2 regions of the Cupriavidus sp. DF5525 genome follow, and region 2 is predicted to be linked to the other one. Evidence: predicted binding sites of a transcription regulator. Region 2 holds the regulator's gene; the other holds the start of a gene.
The links. The regulator FNR, encoded in region 2, switches genes on or off when oxygen is low (the NO sensors DNR and NnrR bind a similar motif). The targets are predictions, from matches to a motif close to TTGATNNNNATCAA.
Positions count from the first base shown of each region.

Region 1: a site for FNR is predicted at 3,535-3,548, ahead of ABNX08_RS04310 (DUF3149 domain-containing protein). Genes of this name have one in related genera too.

Region 1 covers NZ_CP168265.1:900,001-916,004, forward strand. The annotation lists gene purD (phosphoribosylamine--glycine ligase) at 1-676, opposite strand, end outside; gene ABNX08_RS04300 (YebC/PmpR family DNA-binding transcriptional regulator) at 765-1,490, opposite strand; gene ABNX08_RS04305 (helicase HerA-like C-terminal domain-containing protein) at 1,702-3,237, shown strand; gene ABNX08_RS04310 (DUF3149 domain-containing protein) at 3,283-3,447, opposite strand; gene upp (uracil phosphoribosyltransferase) at 3,579-4,229, opposite strand; gene ABNX08_RS04320 (MFS transporter) at 4,430-5,830, opposite strand; gene ABNX08_RS04325 (c-type cytochrome) at 6,450-9,380, opposite strand; gene ABNX08_RS04330 ((2Fe-2S)-binding protein) at 9,377-9,874, opposite strand; gene ABNX08_RS04335 (FAD-dependent monooxygenase) at 9,996-11,156, opposite strand; gene ABNX08_RS04340 (Asp/Glu racemase) at 11,510-12,262, shown strand; gene ABNX08_RS04345 (alpha/beta fold hydrolase) at 12,274-13,104, shown strand; gene ABNX08_RS04350 (peptidase M29) at 13,118-14,197, shown strand; gene ABNX08_RS04355 (N-carbamoylsarcosine amidohydrolase) at 14,190-14,831, shown strand; gene ABNX08_RS04360 (TetR/AcrR family transcriptional regulator) at 14,858-15,613, opposite strand; gene ABNX08_RS04365 (molybdopterin cofactor-binding domain-containing protein) at 15,696-16,004, shown strand, end outside.
Region 2 covers NZ_CP168265.1:3,010,849-3,026,852, forward strand. The annotation lists gene rluB (23S rRNA pseudouridine(2605) synthase RluB) at 1-23, opposite strand, end outside; gene scpB (SMC-Scp complex subunit ScpB) at 29-988, opposite strand; gene ABNX08_RS14010 (sulfite exporter TauE/SafE family protein) at 1,544-2,302, opposite strand; gene fnr (fumarate/nitrate reduction transcriptional regulator Fnr) at 2,380-3,105, shown strand; gene ABNX08_RS14020 (hypothetical protein) at 3,154-3,399, opposite strand; gene ABNX08_RS14025 (FixH family protein) at 3,396-3,605, opposite strand; gene ccoG (cytochrome c oxidase accessory protein CcoG) at 3,668-5,116, opposite strand; gene ccoP (cytochrome-c oxidase, cbb3-type subunit III) at 5,190-6,107, opposite strand; gene ABNX08_RS14040 (cytochrome oxidase) at 6,110-6,274, opposite strand; gene ccoO (cytochrome-c oxidase, cbb3-type subunit II) at 6,278-6,943, opposite strand; gene ccoN (cytochrome-c oxidase, cbb3-type subunit I) at 6,962-8,410, opposite strand; gene ccoS (cbb3-type cytochrome oxidase assembly protein CcoS) at 8,562-8,708, opposite strand; gene ABNX08_RS14060 (heavy metal translocating P-type ATPase) at 8,711-11,266, opposite strand; gene zapE (cell division protein ZapE) at 11,370-12,467, opposite strand; gene lpdA (dihydrolipoyl dehydrogenase) at 12,558-13,982, opposite strand; gene odhB (2-oxoglutarate dehydrogenase complex dihydrolipoyllysine-residue succinyltransferase) at 14,083-15,333, opposite strand; gene ABNX08_RS14080 (2-oxoglutarate dehydrogenase E1 component) at 15,424-16,004, opposite strand, start outside.

The sequences.
Region 1 (16,004 bases), 2.1 Mb from region 2:
CGGTGTTAGGACCGGCGTCGGCGTCCAGCAGGCGCTTGTGGTCCTGGCTGGTGGCCAGTGCCAGCACGTTCTTGCCGTCGACCAGCACGATAAAGCTGGCTTCCTCGCCTTCGAGGAACTCCTCGATCACCACGCGCGCGCCGGCGTCGCCGAGTCTGTTGTCGGCCAGCATCATGTCGACCGCCTGATGCGCCTCGTCCAGCGTCATTGCCACCACCACGCCCTTGCCCGCGGCCAGGCCGTCGGCCTTGATCACGATCGGCGCGCCCTGCGCGTCGATATAGGTGTGCGCCTGGGTGGCGTCGGAGAAGGTCTGGTAAGCAGCGGTAGGGATGCCGTGGCGCTGCATGAACGCCTTGGCGAAGTCCTTGGACGATTCCAGCTGCGCGGCAGCCTGGGTCGGCCCGAAAATGCGCAGGCCCTTGGCGCGGAAGATATCGACGATGCCCGCCGCCAGCGGCGCCTCGGGGCCGACCACGGTGAAGGCCACGCCTTCGCGCTCGGCAAAGGCGGCGATGACCTCGGGATCGGTCAGCGGAACATTCTGCAGGCGCTTGTCGAGCGCGGTCCCGCCGTTGCCCGGCGCGACGTACACCACTTGCACCCTGGGGGACTGGGCCAATTTCCAGGCCAGCGCGTGTTCACGTCCACCCGAGCCGACAACCAATACTTTCATGATCCACTGCCAGAAAAGAAACGCATGCAAAAAGGCGGCAGCTTGGGTCTTTGGAGCCGGGCTGCCGCCGATGGGGGCTAGATATGACTTAGTCTTCGATCACCGCGTTGGTGAAGACTTCCTGCACGTCGTCCAGGTTTTCCAGGGCGTCGAGCAGCTTCTGCATCTTGGCCGCGTCGTCGCCGGTGAAGCTGATTTCGTTCTGCGGCTTCATCACCACGTCGACCACTTCCGCCTTGAAGCCGGCGGCTTCCAGCGCAGTCTTGACCGCGGAAAAATCGTTGGGCGGGCAGGTCACTTCGATCGAGTCGTCGTCGTTGGTGACGACGTCGTCGGCGCCGGCTTCCAGCGCCGCTTCCATCAGCTTGTCTTCCGGCGTGCCTGGCGCGAACAGGAACTGGCCGCAGTGCGTGAACATGAACGCCACCGAACCTTCGGTGCCCATGTTGCCGCCGTGCTTGGAGAAGGCATGGCGCACTTCGGCCACGGTGCGGGTGCGGTTGTCGGTCAGGCAGTCGACGATGATGGCCGCGCCGGCCAGGCCGTAGCCCTCGTAGCGGATCTCTTCGTAGTTCGCGCCTTCCAGGCCGCCCACGCCGCGCTGGATCGCGCGCTGGATGTTGTCCTTGGGCATGTTCGCGTCCATGGCCTTGTCGATCGACAGGCGCAGGCGCGGGTTGGAGTCGACATCGCCGCCGCCGAGCTTGGCGGCCACGGTGATTTCCTTGATCAGGCGGGTCCAGATCTTGCCGCGCTTGGCGTCAGCGGCAGCTTTCTTGTGTTTGATATTGGCCCATTTCGAGTGACCGGCCATGATTCTCTCCGAGACGGAAAACGCTGTTGTGCGGTGATGGAATGCGGGGTCGCCATGCGCGCCGCGGCTGGGCCGCAAGGCCTCGGGACGGCGCGCGCCAGGTGACGGATATGCCTGGCGGCTGGCTATAATCAGCCCAGGATTTTATCACGCGGGCCTGCCCGCGCCGCTGCCGTGGCGAGCCCCGCGGCATCTTGTTATCAGGAAGATCATGGCCGACCCCATCCTTATCGCCAAGAACGCCGAACTTGAACTGGTGCTGCTGCCGCAGATGGGCAACCGCCATGGGCTGATCACCGGCGCCACCGGCACCGGCAAGACCGTCACGCTGCAGACGCTGGCGCAGGGGTTCTCGCGCCTGGGGGTGCCAGTCTTCATGGCGGACGTCAAAGGTGACCTGACCGGCATTTCGCAGGCCGGTCAGCTCTCGGACAAGCTCAAGCAGCGCCTGGCCGACCTGAACCTGCCGGAGCCGGCGTGGGGCGCGTGCCCGACCACGCTGTGGGACGTGTTCGGCCAGAAGGGCCACCCGGTGCGCGCCACGGTCTCGCACATGGGGCCGCTGCTGCTGTCGCGCATGCTGGAGCTGAACGACACCCAGCAGGGCGTGCTCAACCTGGTGTTCCGCATCGCCGACGCCAACGGCCTGCTGCTGCTCGACGCCAAGGATCTGCGCGCAATGCTGCAGCACGTCGGTGACAACGCTTCGCAGTACACCACCGAGTACGGCAATATCTCGGCCGCTTCGATCGGCGCGATCCAGCGCGGGCTGATCGCGCTGGAGTCCCAGGGTGGCGATGTGTTCTTCGGCGAGCCGATGCTTAACCTCGAAGACTTTATCCAGACCGAGAAGGGCCAGGGCGTGGTCAATATCCTGGCTGCGGACAAGCTGATGAACTCGCCGCGGATGTATGCCACCTTCCTGCTGTGGATGCTGTCGGAACTGTTCGAGAAGCTGCCGGAGGCCGGGGACCTGGACAAGCCCAAGCTGGTGTTCTTCTTCGACGAGGCGCACCTGCTGTTCAACGACGCCCCCAAGGCACTGCTCGACAAGATCGAGCAGGTGGTGCGGCTGATCCGCTCCAAGGGCGTGGGCGTGTACTTCGTCACGCAGAACCCGATCGATATCCCGGACACCGTGCTGGGCCAACTCGGCAACCGCGTGCAGCACGCGCTGCGCGCGTTCACGCCGCGCGACCAGAAGGCGGTCAAGGTGGCGGCCACCACCATGCGTGCCAACCCGAAGCTGGACGTGGAGACCGCGATCGGCGAGCTGGGCGTGGGCGAGGCGCTGGTGTCGTTCCTGGATGCCAAGGGCACGCCTTGCGTGACCGAACGGGCGTGGGTACTGCCGCCGGGAAGCCGCATCGGCCCGGCGACGGACGAGGAACGCAAGCAGTTGATCGCCAACTCGCTGGTGGCGGGTACTTACGAAACGACCGTGGACCGCGAGTCGGCCTATGAAAAGCTGCGCGGCAGCGTGGCGACGGTCGGCAATGGCAACGGCGGCACCGCCAAGGCTCCGGCCGGAAAGCCAGCCGGACAGCCAGCCGGCGAACAGGACAGCGGCTGGCTCGGCACCGCCGGCGAGATCTTCGGCACGCTGACCAAGGGCACTGGCAAGACCGGTCGCGGCGATTCGATCCTGGAATCGATGGCCAAGTCGGCCGCGCGCACGGTGGGCTCGCAGGTGGGCCGCGAACTGATCCGTGGCGTGCTGGGCAGCCTGCTCGGCAAAAAGAAGTAAGCGTCGGAAATAAGCAGGGCGGGCCGCGGTTGCGGCTCGTTACGGTCAGCGGCGTTGCGCCGTCTGCTGTGCCTTCGCGGCTTCCGCATCCTCGCGCATCTTGCGCGCGAACATGCGCGCGAAAAACCAGCCCATGCCGATGATAAAGACGATCACGCCCAGGCTCATCAGGCCGGTGCTGGTGCTGAAGAGGATCTTGAAGGCTTCCATGCTTGGCTCCCTGTGGATTGGCGGTGCGCGCCGGCGGATTGCCGCCAGTGCCTGCCGCCAGTGTAGGGAGCCACGCGGCGCGGACTATTGAGGCCGGTCAAGCCCGCTCAGGTCCGCACCAGGCGTGACGGTCAGTTCTTGGTGCCGAACAGCCGGTCGCCCGCATCGCCCAGGCCCGGCACGATATACGCGTCGCCATCCAGGTGGCTGTCGAGCGAAGCCACGAACAGCTTCACGCCCGGATGCGCCTTCTGGAACACCTCCACGCCCTCGGGCGCCGCTACCAGCGCGACGAAGGTGATGGCCTCGTCCTTGACGCCGCGGCGCTTGAGCACCTCCACCGCGTGCACGGCGGAATAGCCGGTGGCCACCATCGGGTCGCACAGGATGAAGCTGCGATCTTCCAGGTCCGGCAGCCGCACCAGGTACTCGACCGGGCGATGCTGCTCGTCGCGGTAGACGCCGATATGGCCGATGCGCGCCGAAGGGATCAGTTCGACCAGGCCGTCGCTCATGCCGACGCCCGCGCGCAGCACCGGCACGATGGTCAGCTTCTTGCCGGCGATCACCGGCGCATCCAGCTCGACCAACGGCGTCTCGATGCGGCGCGTGGTCAGCGGCAGGTTGCGCGTGATCTCGTAGCCCATCAGCAGCGTGATCTCGCGCAGCAGCTCGCGGAAGGTGCGCGTGGAGGTCTCCTTGTCGCGCATATGCGAAAGCTTGTGCTGGATCAGCGGGTGGTCGAGGATAAACAGATTGGGAAAGCGCGGATCTTGTTTCATGGCTGGCGGGGAGGGCTCGGCGGAAGAGGGTGAAGCGGGCGGCCGGTCCGGTGGACCCGGCCGCCACGCCGTTGCAGCCGGATTGTAATGGAAGCGGGCCGCCCTGCCCGTGGCTTCGTTTCAAGACCCCGCCCAGGCCAGCGCCGTCGGCGGGCGCCCTCGACCGCCGGGACCGCCGACGGGCTCGACGCTACCTTGCCCTAATCCAGCGCGCGGTTCCTCGACTCGATATCCACCATGAAAATGGCGATCGCCGCCAGGGCAAGAAATGACGAAAGGAGCGCAAGGGCAAGTGTGAACTGGGTAGCCATGATCGGGGCAATGATCGAAGGTGCGAAGAGGCCACCGAAGCGCGCCATCGCACCCGCAGTGCCCATTCCGCTGGCCCGCAGATCCGTCGGATACACCTCAGGCGTAAAGGCGTAAAGTGCTCCCCACGTACCGAGGAGCGCAAAGCTCATCAGCAAGGTGGAGCCGACGACGAGCGCAGTGGACTGGCCCAGGCTATAGAGCATGCAACCTGCCGCGCTGAGAAGCAGGAAGCCGATCAGGGTCGGTTTCCGACCCCAACGCTCGACGCCGTGAGCGGCGAGCGCGAAGCCGGGAAGCTGCACGAGCGCGAGCAGGATCAGGAACACTTGACCACGCATGAAGCCAAAGCCCTGGCCAGCCAGCTTCACCGGGAGATAAACGAAGACGCCGTAGTAGGCGATCGAGATGAGCATCCAGGCGGCAAGCAGGCAGATGCTGCGGCGTCGGCATCCGGCCGCGAAGAGCGCAAAAACCGATTTGCGCTCCATCGGCTGCGGCTCCAGGGAGCCAATTTCCACGGAAACGCGATTGGCGGCGGCTACACGCTGAAGCACGGCGCGTGCCTCTGCTGAGCGTCCCGCTTTATTCAGATAGAGCGGAGACTCGGGAACAAAGAACCGGAAGATCACGCCGACCAGGGCGGGGATGCCAGTGACGAGGAAGATCAGCCGCCAGGCGTCATCGCCTTGCGAAACGGCAACCAGGGCAAGAACGGCGAGCAAGATCGTGCCGACGGCCCAGAATGACTCCAGCAGGACCAGCCAGCGACCGCGCCGGTCGGAGGGCAGGAACTCGGCCATCATGGTGTAGTCAACGGGCAAAGTGCCGCCGACGCCGATGCCGGTCAGGAAGCGCAGCAACAGAAGCCACTGGAAGTCCGGTGCGAAGGCGGACGCGACACCACAGATCGCGTCGATGACCACCGCCATCATGAGCACGGGTCGGCGGCCGATCCTGTCCGCAAGCCGACCGAACACGAAAGCGCCAATCAGCATGCCGACAAAGAACATCGTACCGGTCTGCAAAGCCGTCGGTACGGGGATGCCAAATGTCGCAGCAATGGACGGCGCGGTGAAGCCGATCGAGAGCACCTGCATCGCGTCAGCGAGCCAGACCAGGCCGAATATGACAAAGAGCCGATACTGGAATCGACCGACACCGGCCGCGCGGATGCCTTGCTCGATAGTGATGGTTTGAGACGTCCCTACCCTCGCGCTTGGCTGGGGGGGCGAGCTTATCGTTGCTTCTGGGATTGTCGTTGTTGCCATTGATGAGATTGATGACGACATTTTGTCTACCTGTCTTTATAGGCTGGTTCTTGAACTCGGAAGCACACGTTTATCGAAGCAGGGCCAGACTACGGTACTCACTAATGCGTGATGCCATCGCACCGAGTTGCAACGAAACGTGGTGGCTACTTCAATCTGGCGAGGCTGGACTAACCCGGTAGCAATCTCGCAACACCTTCTTGATTCTGATACGACATAGTCACTCCTTGTTGTCTACCCTTGGTTGGTCCAGGCCCGGCCCCCGGTTGGCACGGCGGTGGACTATGCAAGCCCCGGGCCAGCGCTTCCGGTGATGTAGAGGGCCAATCTTTTGGTTGTGTTGTCTCGTCTGCCGCTTGCGGCGCGCCGTCCTTGTGCGGGGAGGCACCGCTGCGTGCTCACGCCGCACTCATGTAGTGCGCACTACATGATCGTTCAGCGTAAGCTACATGAAACTGGCGGGCAAGGCCGAATTGCGATTTCCCTCCTCGGGGTTTTCCCGCGCGTGGCGCGCATGTCGCCGGCGTGGGGGCGCACGCCTCCCTGCCCGGTGGCGAAGCGCCTTGCCCGGCACGGCGTATGTGCGGTCAGCGTGGATGCGGAGGGCGTGGCGAGCCGGCCCCGCGGTTCTCAGTTGGTATTAATGGGCAGGCGTCGCGCGCAGGCGCGCGACGGTGTTCTCCAGGTCCTGCCAGGCGGGTTGGTCGGGGGCAAAGCGAGCGCGCAGGTACTGCGCCAGTTGCGCGATCTGCCGGTCGTCGAGCGTGTCGGCGTAGGCCGGCATCGCGCCCAGCTCACTGTTGGGCGGTGCCGGCATGCCTTGCAGCAGCACCTGGATGACGTTGTCGGGCAGCTTGCTGTGCAGGTTGGTGTTGAGTGCGAGCGATGGCTTGACGCCGAACTGCGCGATGCCCTGGTCTGACTGGTGGCAGACCGCGCACGCGCTCTGGTACAGGCGTTCGCCGGGACCGTTCAGGGTGAGCGCGGCCTGCGCGCTGCGCTGCTCGATTCGCGCTGCCTGCGCGGCCAGCACCGAAGGCGCTGGCGGCGGTGTGCCGAACGAGGCCACGTAGTGCGCGATTGCGCGCACGTCGGATTCTGGCAACTGCGCGAGTTCTTCCACCACCGGCGCCATTGGTCCAGCCGCGGCGCCATGATGCGGCGCATACCCGCCGCGCAGATACGTGAACAGTGCCGCTTCGGTCCACGGCACCGGTGCGTGCGAGAGCGAGGTCAGCGGCGCTGCTTCCCAGCCTTCGGCACTGCCGCCGGTCAGGTACTTGCGCCCGCCCTGTTCCGCGCCGAGCGCGTTGCGCGGCGAATGGCAGGCACTGCAGTGGCCCAGGCCTTCGGCGAGATACGCTCCGCGGTTCCATTGCGCAGAGCGCGAGGGGTCGGGCTTGAATGGTTCGTTGCGATGGAACAGCAGGTTCCAGCCCGCCAGCAGTGGCCGCATGTTGAACGGGAAAGCGAGCTGGGTTTGCGGGACCTCGGACTTCACCGGCTCGGCGGCCATCAGGTAGGCATACAGCGCCTGCATGTCGGCATCGCTGACCTTGGCGAATGCGGTGTAGGGGAAGGCCGGGTAGAGGCGCCGCCCGTCGCGGTGGATGCCTTCGCGCATAGCGCGCTCGAACGCCGCGAACGACCAGTTGCCGATGCCGGTCTGCACATCGGGCGTGATGTTGGTGCTGTACACCGTGCCGAACGGCGTTTCCAGCGGCAGGCCGCCGGCATTCTTCACGCCGCCGGGCGCCGTATGGCACACCGCGCAGTCGCCTGCTGCGGCCACCAGGCGGCCCCGCTCCAGCGTGGCTGCGGAGTAAAAACCGGGTTCGGGCGGTGCGACCGGCGCGATCGGCGCACGCCACGGAAATAGCGTCGCGCACAGGCCGGCTGCGGTGGCGGCAGCGGCTGCAAGCCAGCCGCGTTTCTTGCGCCGGCTGCCGCGCTTGTCTTCACTCTCGGCAAGTGCCAGGCGGATGCGTTCGGCGCTGAAAGGCGGTGCGCGCAGGCGCACGCCGGTGGCATCGAAGATGGCGTTGGCGACTGCCGCTGCGGCGGGCAGCGTATCGGCCGGCCCCGCGGCGAGCTTGTCGTACCCGGTGAGCGTGCCGGCCAGGCGCACTTCCGGCAGTGCGTTGCCGGCCATCGCAGGCAGCGTCTGGGTCGTGGGTGCAGCGGATGGCCAGGTGTCGAAGGCAGGCGTGGCGGCTGTCAGTTGCAGTGCGGTGTCGGCGACTGCCTGTTCAAGCGAGCGCGTGGCGGGTACGGCTTGCGTGGGCGCCAGCGATTCGCTGTCGCGGCCCACGGTCACGCGCGTGACTGCCAGGTCGCCGGTGGTGCCGTCGACTTCCACTTCCGCCACCCACGCCGACCAGCTCTGGCTGGCATCGTGGTCGACGGTATGCGCATAAGCGAAGCCGCGGCCGCGCCGCACGTTGCCGGCCGCTGCGGCGGCACGCGGCGCGGCCGGCGTCCAGCCCGCGCGCTCGCTTACCTGCCATACCAGGGCCACGCCGCGCGCGTCGTCGAGATGCGCGAGCCGCAGCGCGATCGGATCGCTGCCTGATGCGGCGGCGATTTCGTCGAGATGGGATTCGCGCGCAAAGACCTGCGCGCGGGCGGCGGCAAGCGGTGCGGCGTCGAACGCGGCGATGTCGCCGACCGTGCCGACATCGACATTGGGAATGCGGTAGGGCGGAATGCCGGCGTTGCTTGCGTGGGCCGTGTCGGTGCCGTCCGTCACTGGCGACGGCGTATGCGTCAGCCAAAGCGCCAGCGGCACCGACGGCGCGGCGGTGCCGGCGAGCGTGGAAGCGTAGGCATCGATCGCATAGCCGGCGCGTGCGGTGTCGACGCGCACGGCCAGTACTGCGTCGGATAAGCCGATGTCGTCGGCGCACAGCCGGCGCATCACCGGTTTGCCGGCGGCATGGGCAAGCAGTGCGGCGTCGGCAGCGGCGTGGTGCGCCAGCAGCGCCGGGTCGGCGCCATCGTCCGGCGCTTGCCAGCAGGCCAGCGCCACCTGCTGCGGCACGATCCCCAGCAGCGCGGCCAGTTCCTCGCGCAACGCGCCCGGGCGCGTTGCGGGCAGCCACACATACAGCATGCCATCGCGCCAGTCGGCGATGACGGTGCAGCGGGCCTGGGCACGGGTGCCGGCCAGCGGCCACTGGTAGTCCTGCGCATGGCGCGTCGCGGCGTTGGCCAGCACGTCGCCGGCGTCGCCGCGTTGCGTAATCGCGCGACGCGGGACGGGTGCGCCGTCAGCGCGCGGCGGTGCCGACCAGCGCGCCTGCAAGGCATGTGCGGCATTGGCCGCCAGCGCATCGGTCTCCGCGATAACGCCAGCAAACTGGTTGCGGAGCACCACGGCGCGCACGCCCGGCAAGGCCAGTGCCGCGTCGCGGTCAGCACTCAGCAGGCGCGGCGACAGCGGCTTGCCATCGAGCCAGCGCAGGCCGGGCGGCGTCAGCACATGGGCGACGAGGCAGATCGCGGCCGGCGGCGGCGCAAGGTCCGCCACAACGCTGGCAGGCCCGGCCTGCGGTACGAGTCTTTGCGTCACGATGCCGCTCCCTCGGCGGCCTGCCGCTGCAGCACCGCGGCGCGCTGTACTGCGCGCACGATTTCCACATGCGTGCCGCAACGACACAGGTTGAAGCGCAGTGCCTCGCGGATCTGCGCCTCGTCGGGATCGGGGTTCTGCGCGAGCAGCGCCTTCGCGGTCATGATCATGCCGTTCAGGCAGTAGCCGCATTGCGCGGCCTGCTCGTCGATAAAGGCCTGCTGGACCGGGTCGGGCTGTGTCGCCGTGCCCAGTCCTTCCAGCGTGGTGACGGCGTGGCCGACCACCGCCCTGACCGGCAGCACGCACGAGCGCGCGGCCATACCGTCCACCAGCACCGTGCAGGCGCCGCATTGCCCCAGGCCGCAGCCATACTTGGGGCCGTTGCAGGCCAGGTCGTTGCGCAGGATGTAGAGCAGCGGCGTGTCAGGCGCCACGCTCAGCGTGTGCTCGGCGTGGTTGACCTGCAGCGTCAGGGGGCGGGGCGCGTTCATCGTGGGCTGGGGGCGGTTTGCACATCACGCATCGCGGCGCCGCGCCCCTTCGTCGGCGAGGGGCTGCGGCGGCATATTGCCTGCCGGCATGCTGTGCCGGCAGGCCAGGGTCAGGCAGGCATCAGGCCGCCGCGGACAGCGGCGTGCGCCCGGCCGACACCAGCGGCACGTCGAACACATCGTAGCCGAAACACCAGTCTGGGTTCTCGTTGCTGCGCAGCCAGGTGTTGTTGTGCGAGACCAGCTGGACCTTGCCGGCGCGCTCGGCGCGGTTGGCTTCATACAGCGCGAAGGCGCTGGCATAGTCGTCCACGCCGGCCTCGGTGAAGCAGCGCGTCAGCATGGCCGCATCCTCGATCGCCATCGCGGCGCCCTGCGCCATGTGCGGCTTCATCGGATGGCAGGCGTCGCCCAGCAGCACCATGCGGCCGCGGCTCCACAGCGGCAGCGGGTCGCGCTCCAGCAGCGGCCACTTCGTCACTTCAACGGTGCCTTCGATCAGCGATTGCACGCCTTCGTGCCAGCCGTCGAACGCGGCGCGCATTTCCTCGATGCTGCTCGGCACCCAGCTCTTGCTCATGTCCCACTCGGGCTCCGGCACGCCGGTCACGTAGTAGATCTCATCCAGCTTGCTGGTGTCGAAGTAGACCATCATGTGGCGGTCGTCCGTCCACCACTTGGTGCAGCGCTCGTGCGTGAAGCCCTTGACGCGCGCGATGGGGAATACCGCACGGTGCGCCACGTAGCCGGTGTACTTGGGCGGCTCGGCGCCAAGCAGGGTTTCGCGGATGCGCGAGTTGACGCCGTCGGCGCCGATCACGATATCGGCTTCTTCCACCGTGCCGTCGGTGAAGCGCAGTTGCACCACGTCGCCCTGGTCGGTGACGCTTTCCAGCTTCATGTTGAAGAACAGCGTGCCGGGCGCCACGGCATCGGTCAGCAGCTTGTGGAAGTCACCGCGGTGCACGGTCAGGTAGCTGGCACCGTAATGTTGCAGCGCGTAGTCGCCCAGCGGGATCTGCGCGATCACCTCGCCGGTCAGCCCGTCGCGGCTGTACCAGTAGTCGGGGTGGCAGCCCATGGCGTTGAGCGCGTCCTCGATGCCGATGCGCCGCATGATCTTCATCACATTGGGGCCCACATGGATGCCAGCGCCCAGGCGCGAGAACGCCGGTGCCTGTTCATACAGCCTGACTTGGAAGCCGGCTCGCTGCAGCAGGGCGGCCGCGGCCGTCCCTCCGAGTCCGGCGCCGACAACTGCGATTCGCGGTTTGCCTTGCACGTTCTTTCTCCTGGGGCAATGACACATGGGTCGTTTGGGGGGGCGGGGCGGCCATGTGGCCGACCGTTGAAAACGAGTGTACACACTCAAAATATCAACGTAAAGGAAGAAAATATCGAACCTATGGAAAACCCTTATGTAAACATGATTGATCACGCACAACGCCATTTATCGGCGAATTTATGAGCAAAAACAGGGATTGGTTAATTAAGTATGCACTGAACGAGTGAATCGTGCCCCGCGCAGATTCTGTTTGCCTATATAAAGTGTGTACACTACAATCGATCGCAGCATGCAGGGGCCGGCAGGCCAGCGCAGGCGGGTAGACAGACAAACCAATGACGGAGTCGACAGTGCAGAAAGTTTTCCGAATCGGCCAGATCGTGCCGAGCTCCAACACCACGATGGAAACCGAGATCCCGGCGATGCTGGCCGCGCGCCAGTTGGTGCGCCCTGAACGCTTCACCTTCCATTCCAGCCGGATGCGGATGAAGAAGGTGGTCAAGGAGGAACTGGCGGCGATGGACGCCGAATCCGACCGCTGCGCGGTGGAGCTGAGCGACGCCCGCGTCGACGTGCTCGGCTACGCCTGCCTGGTGGCGATCATGGCGATGGGCCACGGCTACCACCGCGTGTCCGAGCAGCGCCTGCAGGCGCATACCGCCGAGAACGGCGGCGACGCGCCGGTGATCACCAGCGCCGGCGCGCTGGTGGATGCGCTCAAGGTGATGGGCGCCAAGCGCATCGCGGTGGTGGCGCCCTACATGAAGCCGCTGACCGAGCTGGTGGTCGACTACATCCGCAATGAAGGCTACGAGGTAGTGGACTACCGCGCGCTGGAGATCCCCGACAACCTCGACGTGGGCCGCCACGACCCGTCGCGGCTGCCGGACATCGTCGCGCAGATGAATACCGCCGACGCCGATGTCATCGTGCTGTCGGCCTGCGTGCAGATGCCGTCGCTGCCGGCGGTGGCCAAGGTTGAGGCGATGACTGGCAAGCCGGTGGTCACCGCCGCTATCGCCACGACTTACGCGCTACTCAAACGCCTCGGCCTGGAGCCGGTAGTGCCGGGCGCGGGCGCGCTGCTGTCGGGCGCTTACTGAAGGAGCCGGCCATGACGACCAGCACCTTCCTCTATGGCGCCAACGTCCACGCCAACGGCATCCGCCAGCACTACCTGCGGTACGGCGGGCAGGATGGCGCGCGCGCGCAGCGCGATGCCATCGTGATCGTGCCGGGCATCACCAGCCCGGCGGTGACGTGGGGCTTTGTCGGCGAGCAGTTCGGGCGGCAGTTCGATACCTATGTGCTCGACGTGCGCGGCCGCGGCCTGTCGCAGGCCGGGCCGGAGCTGGACTACAGCCTGGACGCGCAAGCTGCCGACGTGGTCGCCTTTGCCGAAGCTCTCGGGCTGCAGCGCTATGCCATCGTCGGCCATTCGATGGGCGCTCGCATCGGCATCCGCGCCGCGCGCGGCAAGCCCGCCGGGCTGACGCGGCTGGTGCTGGTCGATCCGCCGGTGTCGGGCCCGGGGCGCCGTCCGTATCCGTCACAACTGCCCTGGTACGTCGATTCGATCCGGCTGGCGCAGCAGGGCATCGACGTCCAAGGCATGCGCCGCTTCTGCCCGACCTGGACCGAAGCACAGCTGCGCCTGCGCGCGCAGTGGCTGCACACCTGCGACGAGCGCGCGATCCTGGCCAGCTTCAACGGCTTCCATGAGGACGATATCCACGCCGACCTGCCACACGTGTCGGTGCCGGCGCTGCTGATGACCGCCGGCCGCGGCGATGTGATCCGCGCGGAAGACGCGCAAGAAATGCGCACGCTGCTGCCCGCACTGCTGGTCGCGCATGTCGCCAATGCCGGCCACATGATCCCGTGGGACGACGAGGCCGGCTTTTACCGCGCGTTCGGCGACTTCCTCGGCGAGGCGCTGAACTGAACAAGGAGCGAACATGCCTGTAAGCGATTACGACCTGACCGCGGCGTGGAAGCAGGTGCTGACGCTGTCGAAGCTGCAAGCAGGGCAGACCGTCACCGTGCTGACCGGCGCCGCCACGCACCCGCAGACGCTGCGCACGGCGATGGTGGCGGCGGCATCGATGGGCGCCATCGTCAACCGGCTCGACCTGCCGCCGGTCAACGGCGAGAAGGCGCTCAGCCGCGACGCGCTGGCTTACCTCGGCACCACGCCACTGACCGGCAACCCGGCCGCCATCGCCGCGCTGAAGGCGAGCGACCTGGTGCTGGATCTGATGACGCTGCTGTTCTCGCCAGAGCAGCACGAGATCCTGTCGCAAGGGACCAAGATCCTGCTGGCGGTGGAGCCGCCCGAAGTGCTGGCGCGGCTGGTGCCGACCGAGGCCGACCGCACCCGCGTCAAGGCCGCCACCGCGCGGCTGGCGAAGGCGCGCGAGATGCATATCGTGTCCGACGCCGGCATGGACCTGCGCTGCCGCCTCGGCGAGTTCCCCGCGATCAGCGAGTACGGCTTTGTCGACGAGCCCGGCCGCTGGGACCACTGGCCGAGCGGCTTCGTGCTGACCTGGCCGGACGAGGGCGGCACCAACGGCACCATCGTGCTGGACCGCGGCGACATCCTGCTGCCGATGAAGTCCTACCTGCAGGCGCCGATCCGCATCACGGTCGAGGCGGGCTATGTGCGCCGCATCGAAGGCGGCGTGGATGCCGAGCTGCTGGCGGACTACATGGCCTCGTTCAACGACCCCGAAGCCTATGCGATGTCGCATATCGGCTGGGGGCTGCAGCCGCGCGCGAGCTGGTCGGCGCTGGCGATGTATGACCGCGAGGCCACCATCGGCATGGACGCGCGCGCCTACGAGGGCAACTTCCTGTGCTCGTTCGGCCCCAACAATGAAGCGGGCGGCAGCCGCACCACCGCCTGCCATATCGATATCCCGGTGCGCCACTGCACCGTCAGCCTCGACGGCGAGCCGGTGGTGGTGCGCGGCAAGGTGATGGACGGCCACCAAGCCCCCGCCGCCTCGCTCTACAAGGAAATGCGCCATGAATGACGCAGTGCAGACTTACCAGCGCCAGGGCTTTGGCGCGTCGATGGAGCTCCGGGCGCCGTACGGCCTCTTGATCATCGACTTCGTCAACGGCTTTGCCGATCCGGCGGTGTTCGGCGGCGGCAATATCCCCGAAGCGATCCGCAATACGCAGCCGCTGCTGCGCACGGCGCGCGAGCAGGGCTGGCCGGTGGCGCACAGCCGCATCGTGTTTGCCGACGACGACAGCGACCACAATATCTTCACGCTGAAGGTACCGGGCATGCTGACGCTGAAGGAGCACGGCCACAACAGCGCGATCGTGCCGGAGCTGGCACCCGCGCCGGGCGAACTGGTGGTGCGCAAGACGGTGCCGTCGGCGTTCTTCGGCACCTCGCTGGCGGCGTGGCTGACGCAGCGCGGCGTGCAGACCCTGCTGGTGGCGGGTTGCGTCACCAGCGGCTGCGTGCGCGCCAGCGTGGTGGATGCGATGTCGCTGGGCTTCCGCCCGCTGGTGGTGTCGGATTGTGTGGGCGACCGGGCGTTGGGCCCGCACGAGGCCAACCTGTTCGACATGGCGCAGAAGTACGCCACCGTGCTCACCCGCGACAACGCGCTGGCGCAGATCGCGGGCGCTGGCGCCCGGGCCGCCGCCTGAGGATGGAGATGCGGCCGGGCCCGGCTTCAGCCTGCCGCCGCCCGTTTGGCGCGAGCCGCCTTGCGCGGCGCCGCCGGCGGCGCCAGGCCTGTGTCAGGCACTGCACCGGGCGCGGTCACCGCGCGCAGCACCGTCTGCTGGATCACATCGCGCCAGTGCGCCAGCGCGGGCGGGCTCATCATGGGCTCGCCCAAAAAGGCGCTGAGCGTATGATGGTTGGAATTGTAGAAGTAGCCGAGCGAAGCGATCACCATATAGACGTCGCGCGCGCCCACGTCCGGCCGGAACAGCCCCGCGGCTTTGCCGCGCGTGAGGATGCCGTCGAGCACCGACAGCGCGTAGCTGGAGATCTCCCTGAGCCGCACGGACTTCTTCGCATGCTTGCCCTGGCTCATGTTCTCGCTGGACAGGATCGCGACGAATTCCGGGTGGTCGAGGTAGTACTGCCAGATGAAGTCGATCAGTTGCGACAGCGCGCGCACCGGGTCGGCGGCGTCGAGTTCGTGTTCAAGCTTCTGCTCGGCTTCGTTGAGCTGCAGGTAGATGGTCTCGAGCACTTCGACGAACAGCTTTTCCTTGCTGCCGAAGTAGTAGTAGATCATCCGGTCGTAGGTCTTGGCCAGCGACGAGATGCGTTCGATGCGGCCGCCGTCGTAGCCGCGTTGCGCGAAAACCTTGATCGCAGCCCTGAGGATGCGGTCGCGGCTGTCCTGCGCCTGCCTGGCCCGCGTGCCGGCTGCCGCCCGCTTTGTCGTAGCTTTGGTCGCGGTCGTGATCGTCATGGTGGATGGTTAAGCTGTGCCCCTGTTGGCTCGCAGTATAACGGCGCCCCCGGGCGAGGCCGCTGAAGGAGTCTGGAAAATAATGACGGCAACGAACCTGCAACCCTCGGCACACGCCGATCCCGCCACGCCGCGCGCGCTGCGGCTGGCGCTGCTGCAGGCCACTGGCGTGCTGCTGGTCACGCGCGCCCCACAGGCAGCAACGCGCCCCGCGCCCGGCCAGCCGGGCGCGGCCTCTGACTATGTGGCGGCGCTGCCGGATATCTTCATCGCCGTGCGCGACAGCGGCGAGGTGCTGGCCTTCAACGGCCACGTCGACCTGGGAACAGGCATCCGCACGGCGCTGGCGCAGATCGTGGCCGAGGAACTCGACGTGCGGATGGAGCGCGTG
Region 2 (16,004 bases):
GTATTCACTATCGGATGTTGCATGTTGTTCAGTTCGGCACGCGCTCGTCGTGCTCGCTCGGGTGCGGCGGCGTACCGTCTTCTGGCAGTTCGCTGCGCGCCCCGTCCGGATTGGGTTCGGCCTCGGCAGGTTCGATAAGGTCATCCACGGGGTCAGCGCCTTCGCTGGCCTGCTGTCGCGGCTGGACGTCGAAACCATTGGCGGTTTCGGCGCCCTCGGTTCGTTCGGTGCTCTCGGTGCTCTCACCGGCGACCGGCGCTACCATCTCGCCAGCCTCGGCCGCCAGCCCTTCCGGCTGGCCTGCAACGCCCTGCGCCACGGGCGGTTGCAGCTCGGCAGCTTGCTGTTCCGCGGCGGGCGCCGGAACCGCCACAGGATCGGCAAACGCCTCCTCGTCGGCGCTGACTGGCTTGATCGCGGCCAGCTCCTCGAAATCGATGGCCTGCTGTTCCAGCAGGGCAGCCTGGGCCTGCGCCTGGGCGTCTTCCAGCGGCGGCAGTTCATCCAGCGTACGCAGGCCGAGATCGTCCAGGAACGCCTTGGTGGTCGCGTACAGCGCCGGCCGGCCCGGCACGTCGCGGTGGCCGATGACCTCGATCCAGCTGCGGTCTTCCAGCTTCTTGATCACTTCCGTGCTGACGGTCACCCCGCGGATCTCTTCGATATCGCCGCGGGTCACCGGCTGCCGGTAGGCAATGATCGCCAGCGTTTCCATCACCGCACGCGAATACTTTGGCGGTTTTTCCGGATTGAGGCGATCAAGGTATTCACGCATTTCCGGGCGGCTCTGGAAACGCCAACCGCTCGCCAGGGCCACCAGTTCCACACCGCGCTGGCGCCAGTCCTGGCGCAGCTCGTCGAGCAGCACGCGGATCGTGTCCGCACCGACGTCATCGTCAAACAGCCGTCGCAGATCATTGACGCGCAAGGGCTCCTGCGCGCAGATCAGCGCCGTCTCGAGGACGATCTTCGCCTCTTGGGTATTCATGTTGATGGTGTGCAGCCTGTCTTTGCACCTGCTCCCGGACGGATCCGGGGCACCGGAGATTTTGGATACAGCGATGCCGAATGCCATCGCCATCTCATTGCGCAGCTAACCCGGATGCCTGCCGCATCCAAGCCGTGCACTTCCCTTTCTTTGCATCGAATGCCGGGTCGGTCCGGCAGGAGATCGTTCGCAGGCCGTCTTGGGCCGGTCAGCGAACCCCTTGCGTCGCGCGCCCGCACTCAACGGACGATGCTGTCGGCGAACTGAACGCCTCGGACGCAAGAAAAAACGGATATCGGGAGCAAGGCCGGCATCTCCAACACCGCGGTGCCAGCCGGACTTTTGAGCCAGATCTTTTGAACCGGATGGACCGCGGGACGGGCCGGGCCTCGAAAACCTTCCGCTTCCCGTAGCCCCTGAGCGCGCCTTCTGATATGAAGGCCGCCTGGCGCTGCTCGCCACATCGCGCCGCGCGATACCGCAATGCAGGCGATTGTATGGCATTCCCGCCCCAGCCTGCAACCATCATCCGTTGCGCCATGCGGCGGCGGCGCCTCAGAACACCAGGCAGAAACCCTGCCCGGCCAGGGAATGTGGCAGCAGCACCGCTCGGGCGATGCCCAGCCCGCCGAACGCCATCACCGCGACCCCAGCCCCCAGGCGTATGCCACGCCGCCTGGACAGCGTGCGCAGGTAGCCCGACAGGCCGGACAGCACCAGCAGGTTGGGCAGCGTGCCCAGCCCGAACACGCCCATCACCAGCGCCCCCGAGCCGGCGTTGCCCGCCAGCAGTGCCAGCGTCAGCGCGCCATAGACCATGCCGCACGGCACCAGGCCCCAGGCCAGCCCCACCCCATAGCGCCGCGCCAGCCCGCCACGGGCCCGCACGAATGCCGGCATGCCGCCGGCCAGGCGGCCCAGCTGGCCAGCCACCGTAGCGGTGGCGCATGCCGCCAAGCGCTCGAGCCAGGCCAGGGTGAACGCATTGCCCTGAAGCAGCCGCCAGCCCGACCACAGCAGCATGGCGCTGCCCGCACCGAACAGCCAGCGCTGCACCGGCAGGTAGTCCTGCTTCCATGCGGTGGCACCGACCGCGCCCAACAACGCACCCAGCAGCATATAGGTCGAGATCCTGCCGATGTGCATTGCCAGCAACTCACCGAACCACGCGGTCCGGTTTTTCACGAAGTTCACCGTCGCGATGGCGTCGCGCCGCTGTTCCACCGCGAGGGCAAGGCCGCCACACATGGCGGCACAATGCACCCCGCCAAGCAGGGCCAGCAGAAAAACGCTAATAAGCACACCAAATGTCAATTCTGACTCCCTGCCGCATCACATCGCACGGTAAAATGTTGGGGTCGTGCCCTCGCAGCCATTCTTGCAGGTTCCAATTGCTCACCTCCATTCCCATTACCGAGATGTCGCCCCGTTGCTCCACATGCGCGATGGGGCAACTGTGCCTTCCGGTAGGCATGTCCCAGCAAGATCTTGCCAAGATGGACACGCTGGTGCAGGAACGCATTCGCGTTCATAAAGGCGAGACCCTGTACCGCATGGGCGATCCGCTCACCGCTGTCTATGCCATCCGCTTCGGTACGCTGAAGACGCACGTCACCACCGAAGACGGCCGTTCGCAGATTACCGGCTTCCACCTCCCCGGCGAAATCGTCGGCCTCGACGGGCTGGGTGAAATGCAGCACGCATCGGATGCCACGGCGCTGGAAGATACCGAAGTCTGCGTGGTGCGCATGAACGAACTGCAGACCTTGTCCGCCGGGCTGCCGTCGCTGCAGCACCAGTTCCTGCGCCTGATGGGCAAGGAGATCACGCACGACCAGCTGATGCTCGTGACGCTGGGCTCAATGCGCGCCGAGGAACGGCTGGCCGCCTTCCTGATCAACCTGTCCGAGCGCCTGTCGGCGCGCGGTTATTCGGCCTCCGAATTCGTCATGCGCATGAGCCGCGAAGAGATCGGCAGCTACCTGGGCCTGAAGCTCGAAACCGTCAGCCGCCTGTTCTCCCGCTTTGCCGAAGCGGGCCTGATCCAGATTCGCCAGCGCCACGTCAAGCTGGTGGACATCGCCGGCATCAAGCAACTCTACAGCCGCTCCTGCTGAGCGCGCATCGCACTGCCATCGCCGCACCGGCGATGGCAATTTCAAACGTCATTCAAGTTCGTCGGTATCGCTGAGCCGGGTCGGCATGGTGTAGAGCGTGAGCCCGCTGGACAGCGCGCAGAACGCCCACGCCAACAGGAAGCCGATCGTATAGACCGACTCGCGTGACGCGTCGACCGGGTGGCCGAAGAACTTCAGGTCGCCCGGATCCACGACCGAAAAGACCGTCGCGGTTGCAAAGCCCGCCATCAGGAACCCGGGCCACAGTACCCACATCAGCCAGCGCAGCCTCATGGTTGCCTCGCTGCGGCAGCCTTGCGCGGCGCGGCTCCGACCTTCTCGACCACCAGTCCATGCCGCGTTGCCCCCTGCACCGGCAGGTCAGGATGCGAGGACGCGAGCCAGATGGTCACGCCACACGCCACCATCGCCACCAGCGGGCCGCTCATCAACAGCCACGGCCACGGTTCCTTCCACCACGGATTGCCTTGCCGATTCATCTTGCCCCCCTTATCTGCAGCGGTGCGGCGCGGATCCATAACCGCGCCACACCATCCTAGCTTTACAAATCGCGCGGCACGATAAAACTGGTGGATTGCCGGATTTCGGCACTCCCCCGCTCCGTGCCTTCGCTCGTGACCGTCACGCTGATCTTGTGCGTACCCTGCGCCGCGTTCTCAATCGGAACGCGGATGCGGATCGGCAACAGCCGGTTGGAGGTCGGCGCCAGCGCTTCGGCCTGCTTGTCGTATTCAACCGTCAGGTTCTTCAGCTCGTCGCTGTCGGCGCGCACGCTGATGCGCATCGGTCCTTCGGTCGTGTTGATCAGCTGCAGCCGATAGACGTTCTCGATCCAGCGCCCTTCCACTTCGCGGCCCAGCGCGCCGCGGTCGCGGATGATGTCCACCTTCAGCGGCGTGCGCAGCGCAATCGAGGCCACGAAGCCCGCCATCAACGCAATCCAGATCACCGAATAGATGATCACGCGCGGACGCAGCAGCCGCTTGCGCGACGCCGCCGCGGACAGGCCCTTGCGCATCGCGTCTTCCGAGGTGTACCGGATCAGGCCGCGCGGATAGTCCATCTTGTCCATGACCTGGTTGCAGGCGTCGATGCAGGCGCCGCAGCCGATGCACTCGTACTGCAGGCCGTCGCGGATATCGATCCCGGTCGGGCACACCTGCACGCAGATGCTGCAGTTGACGCAATCGCCCAGGCCCGCCTTGTAGTGGTCGGTCTTGCGCGAACGACTGCCGCGCGGCTCGCCGCGGCCAACGTCGTAGGTGACGACATAGGTGTCGCGGTCCACCATCACGCTCTGGAAGCGCGCATACGGGCACATGTACTTGCACACCTGCTCGCGCATGAAGCCGGCGTTGCCCCAGGTGGCGAACGCGTAGAACAGCATCCAGAACGCCTGCCATGGCCCGAGCGAGAGCGCCAGTACCTCTCCGCCCAACTCGCGGATCGGCGCGAAATAGCCGATGAAGGTAAATCCGGTCCACAGCGCGATCAGTACCCACAGGAAGTGCTTGGTCGCTTTCAGGCGCAGCTTGCGCAGGCTCCAGGGATCACCGTCCAGGCGAATGCGTGCGATGCGATCGCCCTCGATCCGCCGCTCGATCCACATGAAGATCTCGGTGTAGACCGTCTGCGGACAGGCGTAACCGCAGAAGAGGCGCCCCGCGATCGCCGTGAACAGGAACAGCGCCAGCGCCGAAATGACCAGCAGCACCGCCAGGTAGATGACGTCCTGCGGCCACAGCACCAGCCCGAAGATGTAGAACTTGCGCGCCCCAAGGTCGAACAGCACGGCCTGGCGGCCATTCCATTGCAGCCAGGGCGTGCCGTAGTAGACCAGCTGGGTCAGGATCACCAGCCAGACCCGCCAGCTGGAAAAGGCGCCCGTCACCGAGCGCGGATAGATCTTGCGGCGGACCTCATACAGTGTTTCGTCAGAGGATTCGCCAGGCACAGCAGCCGACCGCTGTGGGTCGGCCGCCCGGGCCATCTCTTGCCTCCCGGGTGCGTTCATGGGCGTGGTCTCCCGCGGGCGGCCAGCGCCCGCTCACATGAGTCGCCTGTCATTGCCCGGCACCTCCGCCGGTATTGGACAGCCCCCAGACATAGGCGGTCAGCATCCGGATGCGCTCGGGCGTCAGGATTTCCTCATGCGCGGGCATGTGGTTGTTATGCCCCTTCAGGATGGCGTCGACGATGCTGGCTTCCGAGCTGCCATAGAGCCAGACCTTGTCGGACAGGTTCGGCGCACCCAGTGCCTGGTTGCCCTTGCCGCCGGCACCGTGGCAAGCCGCGCAGGTCGACTTGAAGGTGCCCTCGCCACGCGAGGCACGAATCGGATCCGACGACAGGCCCGACAGAGAACGCACGTACTGCGCTACGTCCCCTGCCAGCTTGGCGTCGATGGTCGCGGCAAACGGAGGCATGACGCCATTGCGGCCCTTCGTGATGGTCTGCTGGATCGTTTCCGGCTCGCCGCCGTAGAGCCAGTCGCCGTCGGTCAGGTTCGGGAAGCCGCGGCTGCCGCGTGCATCGGAACCATGGCATTGCGCGCAGTAGTTCAGGAACAGGCGCTGGCCGATCTCGCGCGCCTGCGGGTCGCCCGCCACCTGCTTGACGTCCATCTTCAGGTACTTGGCATAGATCTCCTTCTGCATCTGCTCCTGCGCCGCGCGGTGGGCGGCCAGTTCGCCTTGCGTCGAGGACTTCAGCACGCCGGCGTACGAACCCAGGCCGGGGTAGAGCACCAGGTAGGCCAGCCCGAAAATGCAGGTCAGCAGGAACATCCACATCCACCAGCGCGGCAGCGGGTTGTTCAGCTCGCGCAGGTCGCCGTCCCAGACGTGGCCGGTGTCCTCGGTGGCGCCGGCGGTCTTGGTGATCTTGCGTTGCGAGAACAGCAGCCAGACGCACCAGACGATGCCGACGAGCGCGATCGCGGCAATGTAGTAACTCCAGAAATCGGAAAAGAAATCGCTCATGGCTAGGTGTTCCGGCTCGATGTTGTCGTGGTTTCGTCAGGCAGTGCGAACGGCAGCATGGCGGATTCCCGATTGGCGGACTGCCGGCCGGCGGACCACGCCCACCAGCAGATCCCCAGGAAGACGACCATCGACACGACGGTCGCAATGGCAGTGATCATGGCCATGGCTTACTCCTTGGCCGGTGCCGGGGCAGCGGCGGTTTCAACGCGCACGTTGCGGCGGTTGGTGCCCAGCCCTTGCAGGTAGGCCACCAGCGCGTCTTCCTCGGTCTTGCCCTTGAGCTCGTCCGGTGCCTTTGCAATCCCGGCTTCGCTGTAGGGGACGCCCAGCTTGACCAGTGCGCGCATGCGCGCCTGGATATCGTTGGTGGGCAACTCGGCCTTTTCGAGCCACGGGTAAGACGGCATCACCGATTCCGGCACCACATCGCGCGGATTGCGCAGGTGGATGCGTTGCCAGTCATCCGAATAGCGGCCGCCGACGCGCGCCAGGTCAGGCCCGGTACGCTTGGAGCCCCACAGGAACGGATGGTCGAAGACCGACTCGCCAGCGGTGGAGAAGTGGCCGTAGCGCTCGGTCTCGGCCTGCAGCGTGCGCACCTGCTGCGAGTGGCAGCCGACGCAGCCTTCGCGGATATAGATATCCCGGCCCATCAGCCGCAGCGGCGAATACGGGGTGATACCCGGATCCGGCTCGGTGGTGGAGTGCTGGAAGAACAGCGGCACGATCTGGACCAGACCCGCGATGCTGACCACGAGGATCGTGCAGATGATCAGCCAGCCGATGTTCTTCTCCAGCGTTTCGTGGGAAAAGAATCTTTGTTTGTCGGACATCTTTCTATCCTGGATTGATCAGTGGGCAGAGGCAGGAATGCTGGCCGGGATCGGTGCATCCACGGCACGCTTGCCGACGATGGTCTTGACCGTGTTGTACGCCATCAGCAGCATGCCGGACAGGAAGCAGACGCCACCGAGCAGGCGGATCAGGTAGAACGGGTACTTGGCTTTGACCGCTTCCACGAAGGCGTAGGTCAGCGTGCCGTCAGGCTGGGTGGCACGCCACATCAGGCCCTCCATCACGCCGGCGATCCACATCGAGGCGATGTAGAGCACCACGCCGATGGTCGCGATCCAGAAGTGCCACTCGATCAGGCGCACGCTGTACATCTGCTTCTCGCCAAAGAGCCGCGGAATCAGGTAATACAGCGAACCGATGGAGATCATCGCCACCCAGCCCAGCGCGCCCGAGTGCACGTGGCCGATGGTCCAGTCCGTGTAGTGCGACAGCGCGTTGACGGTCTTGATCGACATCATCGAGCCTTCGAACGTGGCCATGCCGTAGAACGACAGCGCCACCACCAGGAACTTCAGGATCGGGTCGGTGCGCAGTTTGTGCCAGGCGCCCGACAGGGTCATGATGCCGTTGATCATGCCGCCCCACGAGGGCGCCAGCAGGATCAGCGAAAACACCATGCCGAGCGACTGCGCCCAGTCCGGCAGCGCGGTGTACTGCAGGTGGTGCGGACCGGCCCACATGTAGGTGAAGTTCAGCGCCCAGAAGTGGACGATGGACAGGCGGTAGGAGTAGATCGGGCGCTCGGCCTGCTTGGGAATGAAGTAGTACATCATCCCGAGGAAGCTGGTGGTCAGGAAAAAGCCCACCGCGTTATGGCCGTACCACCACTGGATCATGGCGTCCTGCACGCCGGCGTAGGCCGAGTAGGACTTCCACAGCGACACCGGCATCTCGATGTTGTTGACGATATGCAGCAGCGCGATGGTCAGGATGTAGGCGCCGAAGAACCAGTTGGCCACGTAGATGTGTTTGGTCTTGCGCTTGACGATGGTGCCGAAGAACACGATCGCGTAGGCGACCCAGACCGCGGTGATCAGCAGGTCGATTGGCCATTCCAGTTCGGCGTATTCCTTGGAGCTGGTGATGCCCAGCGGCAGCGTGATGGCGGCGGCGACGATGACCAGCTGCCAGCCCCAGAACGTGAAGGCGGCCAGCGGGCCGCAGAACAGCCGTGTCTGGCAGGTACGCTGGACCACGTAGTACGACGTGGCGAACAGCGCGCTACCACCAAAGGCAAAGATCACCGCATTGGTATGCAGCGGCCGCAGGCGGCCGAACGACAGCCAGGGCGTGTTGAAGTTGAGTTCCGGCCAGATCAGCTGTGCTGCCAGCAGCACGCCGACGGCCATGCCGACGATCCCCCAGACTACTGTCATGACAGCGAACTGTCTTACGACGCCGTAATTGAAGGTGTCGACGCGTGAAGACGCGGCAGTGACATCCATTCAGACCCCCAAGCTTAGAGAAGAGAAAAAACCTACTGACGGTGTGACTTTAAAAAAACCGTACGGTCGGTGCGTTGATCTTTATCAAGTCGGTCAGGGCACCTGGTGAACCTCGCCGGCATTGCCATGTCGGAGGCGCACGGCGGCGCACTCACGGCTTGTCGTTGTCCAGCAAAATCGATTCGGCGGGCCGGTCCAGGTCGTCATACTGCCCCGCATGCAAGGCCCACCAGAGCGCGCCGGCGATCACCACGACCAGCACCAGGCTCATCGGCACCAGCAGGTAGAGCGTTTCCATCGTCAGCTTCCCTTGCGCCCGGCGCGCAGCAGGCGCCAGGCGTTGGCCACCACCAGCAGCGACGACAGCGACATGCCGATGCCGGCCATCCAGGCCGTGACAAAACCTGTCGCCGCCAGCGGAATGGCAACCACGTTGTAGAAGAAGGCCCAGCCCAGGTTCTGGCGCACCACGCGACGCGTCTTGCGCGATACCGCCAGCGCGGTGGCGATCTCGGCCACGCCGCCGTGCGTCAGCACTGCGTCGGCACCGGCCTGCGCCAGCGGCGCGCCGCTGCCGATCGCTACCGACACCTGGGCCTGCGCCAGCACCGGCGCATCGTTGATGCCGTCGCCTACCGCGAGCACCACCGCTCCGCCCTGCTGCAGCCGCGCCACATAGTCGCGCTTGCCTTCGGGCGTCACTTCGCCGGCCACGCAGTCGATGCCGAAGTGCGATCCCCACCAATCCACCGCCGCGGCGTTGTCGCCCGAGACCAGATGGCAGCGCACGCCCAGCTCGCGCAACCGTGCGAGCAACTGCGGCGTCTGCTGCCGCTCGATATCGGCGAGCACGAAGCGCGCGAGCGGGCCGGAATCAGCGCCCAGCCACACCACGGTGGCACCGGGATGGGCCGGTTCACCGCCGTGCGCCGGGGCCTGCCTGCCATCGGGCGCCAGCGCTGCCACGAAATCGGCACGGCCGAGCCGCAGGCGACTGCCACCCACCACAGCCTCCAGCCCCTGGCCGGGCACGTTGCGCATGCCAGTTACCTGGATGGGCAGGCCAGTGTTGTCTTGCACCGCAGCCACCAGCGCGCGCGCGATCGGATGTTCGCCCCCGCGTTCCATCGCCGCGGCCAGTGCCAGGCAGCGCGCCTGGTCGAGGTCGGCCAAAGGTTGCACCCCGGCCACGGCAAAGCAGCCTTCGGTCAGCGTTCCGGTCTTGTCGAGCACCACGTCGGTCACGCGCGCCAGCGTTTCGAGCGCATGGGCGCGCGTCAGCAGCACGCCGCACCGCGACAGCGCCGCACCGGCCGCGGCCAGCGCCGCCGGCGTAGCCAGCGACAGTGCGCACGGGCAGCTGACCACCAGCACCGCAATCGTCACCAGCAATGCGCGTGAAGGATCGATCCACAGGCCCCACACCACGCCGGTCAGCGCCGCCAGTGCGAGCAGCGTGGCCACGAACCAGCTCGCGACGCGGTCGGCCAGCGTCGCCAGGCGCGGCTTCTCCGCCAGCGCGCGGTCCAGCACGGCGACGATCTCGGCCAAACGGGTGCCGGCGCCGACGCGCGTGACGCGCACTTCCAGCGGGCTCGCGGTGTTGTAGCAGCCGGCCAGCACGGTTTCCCCGGCGCAGCGGCGCACCGGGCGGCTCTCGCCGGTCAGCATGGATTCATCGAGCTCGCTCGCGCCCGCCACGACGGTGCCGTCGGCGGGAACGATCTCGCCCGCCTTGACCCGGATAAGGTCGCCCACGCGCAGGCGCGCCACCGGCACGCGCTCGCCCGTGGTGCCCATGCCGGGCAGTCGTTCACAGGTGGCGGGCAGCTGGCGCGCCAGCATCTCGGCGCCGCTGCGCGACGCCTGTCGCACGCGCAGTTCCAAGTAGCGGGCCAGCAGCAGGAAGGCGACGAACATCGTCACCGAATCGAAATAGACTTCGCCGATGCCGCGCACGGTGGCCAGCGCACTGGCGACAAAGCCCGCGCCGACGCCGATGGCCACGGGCACGTCCATGCCCATATGACGCTGGCGCAGGCTGCGCCAGGCGCCGGCAAAGATCGGCGAGGCTGCATAGAACACGACCGGCAGCGTCAGCGCGAAGCTGGCCCAGCGCATCAGTTGCAGCTGGCCCGGGTCGATGGTGGCTTCGTGGGTGTAGATCGGCCACGCGTACATCATCACCTGCATCATGCCTAGCATGGCGACGGCCATGCGCATCAGCAGGCCGCGGCGGGCGCGGCGGTCCTGCTGGTCGGTGCGCGAGACTTCGAACGGCCAGGCCATGTAGCCGATGCCGGCCAGCGCGGCCAGCAGCCCCGCCACCGTCTGGGCGCCGTCGCGCCAGCGCACCACCACGCGCCGGGTGGCGACGTTGGCGACCGCGGATTCCACCCCCGGCTGCCGGCTGAGGTGCTGTTCGATCAGCCACGCACAGGCGGCGCAGCGGATGTTCTCCGGCGCCAGCGTGATCTCGGCGCGGCCGCCGTCCAGCGGCCGCACGAACTGGTTGCGCAGCTCAGGGGTGTCGTAGGCGGCCCAGATCGGCTCGGCCTCGCGCCGGGCATCGTCGTCGATCGGGCGGGCAAATCGGGCTTCATCGCCGTAGAGATGGGAAAAACCGGCGGCGTGCAGCGTCTGGGCCAAGGCCTGGCATCCGCCGCAACAGAACACGCGGCGGGTGCCGTCCAGTGCGGCGGCGAGCGGCTCCGGATCGGTTACGGGGAGGCCGCAATGGAAGCACGCAAGCTGCGCGCCGCTGCCGGCCAAGGCACTACCCGCCGGATCGCGGAGCGCTGGCGAGGGGTTGGAGGCCAGCAGGCTGGCAGGGGGGCTGGTGGCTGGGGACGGCATGGGGACCTTTTTTACCCAGTGCAGGGTATAGGGAGGTCCCGGCATCGACCTTGATATAGGTCAATGCGGCCCGGCTATCGTCGCGCCGGGCCGGAAAAAACACTCAGGTGAGCGAGGTGTCCATGGTGCGGCGCTCGGACTCCAGGTACTCACGCGACTGCATCTCGATGATGCGCGACACGGTCCGGTGGAACTCGTTGGCCATCTGGCCTTCGGTGTAGAGCTCGTCCGCGGGCACTTCAGCCGACATCAGCAGCTTGACCTTATGGTCATAGAAGACGTCGATCAGCCAGGTGAAGCGGCGAGCCTCCGACGACATGCGCGGCGTCATGCGCGGCACGTCGGACAGAATCACAGTATGGAACTGGGACGCCAGCTCCAGGTAGTCGTTCTGTGAGCGTGGGCCGCCGCACAGCGTGGCGAAGTCAAACCACACAACGCCGTTGGCCTTGCGCAGCGCGCGCAGCTCGCGGTGCTCGATATGCAGCAGCGGCGATTCGTCGGCCACGCCGGCGATCGAGGTAAAGGCATCGCGCAGCGCGGAACTGGCGTTGGCGCCGAGCGGCGTGTGGTACGCCTGCACCTGCTCCAGCGCGCGCTTGCGGTAATCGATGCCCGCGTCGACATTGAGCACGTCGAGCTTCTGCTGCAGCAGCGCGATGGCCGGCAGCACGCGGTCGCGGTGCAGGCCATCCGGATACAGCAGATCCGGGCGGTAGTTGGAGGTCATCACGAACTGCACGCCGTTTTCGAACATCTGCTGCAGCAGGCGGTGCAGGATCATCGCGTCGGCGACGTCGCTGACGTGGAATTCATCGAAGCAGATCAGCCGGAAGCGGCGCGCGATACGTTTAGCCAGCTCGTCCAGCGGATCCGGGCGGCCGCGCAGCTCTTCGAGCTGGCGATGGACCTCGCGCATGAACTCGTGGAAATGCAGCCGCGTCTTGCGCACCACCGGCACGCAGGTATAGAAGCTGTCCATCAGGAAGGACTTGCCGCGCCCCACCCCACCCCACAGGTAGACGCCCTTGGGCACGTCGGGACGGACCAGCAGCTTCTTCAGCGCGTTGTTGCGGCGGCTCTTGTAGGCCACCCACTCGTCGTAGCACTGCTGCAGCCGGGCCACGGCGCGCAGTTGCGCTTCGTCGGACTGGTAGCCGCGCTCCTTCAGTTCCTTCTCGTAGTACTCGGTGACGTTCATGCTAAGGGGTCCCTGCGGGACGGCCCGCAAGTGAAAACGGCGCGCCGCGGATGCGGCGCGCCGGTACTCAGGCAATGCGAAGCATTCGCCTTACATATTAAGCTGACGCTTGTCGACGGCCAGCGCGGCTTCGCGCATGACTTCCGACATCGACGGGTGCGGATGGCAGACGCGGCCGATATCCTCGCTGGCGGCCTTGAACTCCATCGCTACCACGGCTTCAGCGATCAGGTCCGAAGCGTTGGCAGCCACGATGTGCACGCCCAGGATTTCGTCGGTCTTGGCATCGGCCAGCATCTTGACGAAGCCCTCCGGATGGCCCATGCCCAGCGCACGGCCGTTGGCCATGAACGGGAACTGGCCAGCCTTGAACTCACGGCCTTCGGCCTTGAGCTGGGCTTCGGTCTTGCCAACCCATGCGATTTCCGGGAAGGTGTAGATCACCCACGGAATGCAGTTGTAATCGATGTGCGGCTTCTGGCCGGCGATGCGCTCGGCCACGGCCACGCCTTCGTCCTCGGCCTTGTGCGCCAGCATCGGGCCGCGCACCACGTCGCCGATGGCCCACAGACCCGGCACCTTGGTGGCGCAGTGGTCGTCGACCTCGATGAAACCGCGCTGGTCCACGCCCAGGCCGACAGCGTCCAGGCCCAGGTTGTCGGTGTTGGGCACGCGGCCGACCGAGACGATCAGGCGATCGACTTCCAGCGTCTGCGCGGCGCCGTCCTTGTCGGTATAGCCGACGGTGACGCCATTCTTGCCGGTCTTGACTTCGGTGACATTGACGCCGAGGCTGAACTTCAGGCCCTGCTTGGTCAACAGCTTCTGCGCCTCCTTGGCCACGCCTTCATCGCAGGCGCCCAGGAAGGCCGGCAGCGCTTCCAGCACGGTCACGTCGGCACCCAGGCGGCGCCATACCGAGCCCAGCTCCAGGCCGATCACGCCGGCGCCGATCACGCCCAGCTTCTTCGGCACGGACGGGAACTTGAGCGCGCCCTCGTTATCGCTGATGAGGTCGTTGTCAACGGGGATGCCCGGCAGGTGGCGAGCCTTCGAGCCAGTGGCGATGATCACCTGCTTGGCGGTCACGACTTCACCGGCGATCTCGACCTGGAAGCCCTCGGCGGTCTTGCCAACGAACTTGCCGTAGCCCTTGAGCAGCGTCACCTTGTTCTTGCGGAACAGGAACTCGATGCCCTTGGTCATCCTGCCGACGACGTCATCCTTGCGCTTGAGCATCTTGGCCACGTCGACCTTGACGTCGCTCACGGTGATGCCGTGGTCGCCCAGGTGGTGCTGGACGTTCTCGACCTCTTCCGAGGAAGCCAGCAGCGCCTTGGAGGGGATGCAGCCCACGTTCAGGCAGGTGCCGCCCAGGCGCGGTTCGCTCTTGGGATCGTCGTACGCGTTGCCTTCGCAGCAGGCCACGTTCAGGCCCAGCTGGCCGGCACGGATCGCGGCGATATAGCCGCCGGGGCCGGCGCCGATCACCAGCACGTCGAATTGTTTGCTCATGGATTTCCTTTGTGGGCGCCGGCAGCATGTGCCGGCGCGCCGTCAACACTGGAGATGCGAGATGTGCCCCGCGCGGCAGGCGCGCGGGGGGACCCGGTTATTACAGGTCCAGCAGCAGGCGGGCCGGATCTTCCAGCGCGTCCTTCATGGCGACCAGGCCGAGCACGGCTTCGCGGCCGTCGATGATGCGGTGGTCGTAGGACATTGCCAGGTAGTTCATCGGACGGATCACGATCTGGCCGTCTTCCACCACCGGGCGGTCCTTGGTGGCGTGCACGCCCAGGATGGCCGATTGCGGCGGGTTGATGATCGGGGTCGACAGCATCGAGCCGAACACGCCACCGTTGGAGATCGAGAAGGTACCGCCGCTCAGTTCGTCCAGCGACAGCTTGCCGTCACGGGCCTTGACGCCGAACTCGGCGATCTTCTTCTCGATGTCGGCCAGGCTCATCTGGTCGGCATTGCGCAGGATGGGCACCACCAGGCCGCGCGGCGAGCCCACGGCGATACCGATGTCGAAGTAGCCGTGGTAAACGATGTCGTTGCCGTCGATCGAAGCGTTGATCAGCGGGAACTTCTTCAGCGCGTGCACCGCGGCCTTGACGAAGAACGACATGAAGCCCAGCTTCACACCGTGTTCCTTCTCGAAGCGGTCCTTGTACTTGTTGCGCAGGTCCATCACCGGCTTCATGTTCACTTCATTGAAGGTGGTGAGGATGGCGTTGGTGGATTGCGACTGGAGCAGGCGCTCGGCGATACGGGCGCGCAGGCGGCTCATCGGCACGCGCTCTTCCGGGCGGTCGCCCAGCGCGGCAAAGTCGACCGGGGCCGAAACCTGCTGCAGCGCCGGCTTGGCCGCGGCCGGAGCCGGGGCGGCCTTGGCGGCCGGGGCAGCTGCGGCGGCCAGCGCGTCACCCTTGGTGATGCGGCCGTCCTTGCCGGTGCCGGCGACCTGGCCAGCCGACAGGCCGGCTTCGGCCATCAGCTTGGCAGCCGACGGCATGGCCACGCCGCCAGCGGCGGCTGGAGCGGCGGCGGCAGCGGCCGGTGCCGGGGCAGCGGCGGCAGGAGCCGGAGCGGCAGCAGCCGGAGCGGCGGCGCCAGCGGTGGCTTCGGTGTCGATCTTGGCGATGATCTCATCGGCCACGACAGTGTCGCCGTCGTTCTTGACGATCTGCGAGAGCACACCAGCCGACGGGGCCGGCACTTCCAGCACGACCTTGTCGGTTTCGATTTCGATCAGGATTTCGTCCTGGGCGACGGCTTCGCCAGGCTTCTTCTTCCAGTTAAGCATGGTCGCTTCGGCGACCGATTCGGACAGTTGCGGAACCTTGACGTCAACAATAGCCATGGTTGTGAATTCCTCGTGTTATGCGTGTTGTCTTTATGCTGGCAATGCCACGGTGAGCACCTGCGCGCGTCGCCGTGGCTGCCGCTTGATTTACTTGGTCAGAACAAAACCCTTGAGCTTGGCGAAGGCAGCATCCAGCAGCGCCTTCTGTTGCTCGTTGTGCTTTGCGTAGTAGCCCACCGCCGGCGAAGCCGAGGCGGGACGACCGGCATAACCGAGCTTCTGGCCATCCGTCATGTTTTCCATGATGTAGTGCTGCACGAAGAACCAGGCACCCTGGTTCTGCGGCTCATCCTGGCACCACACGATTTCGGTGGCGTTCGGATACTTCTTCAGTTCCGCGGCAACAGCCTTGTGCGGGAACGGGTACAGCTGTTCCAGGCGGATGATCGCGGCGTCGTTGGCCTCGCGTTCCTTGCGCGTGTTGACCAGGTCGTAGTAGACCTTGCCCGAGCACATGATGACGCGCTTGACCTTGCTGGCGTTCAGTTCTTCCTGGTCGGCGATCACGGTCTCGAAGTGGCCCTTGGCCAGCTCCGACAGCGACGACACGGCGTCCTTGTTACGCAGCAGCGACTTCGGCGTCATGATCACCAGCGGCTTGCGGAACAGGCGGATCATCTGGCGGCGCAGCAGGTGGAAGATCTGGGCCGGCGTGGTCGGCTGGCAGA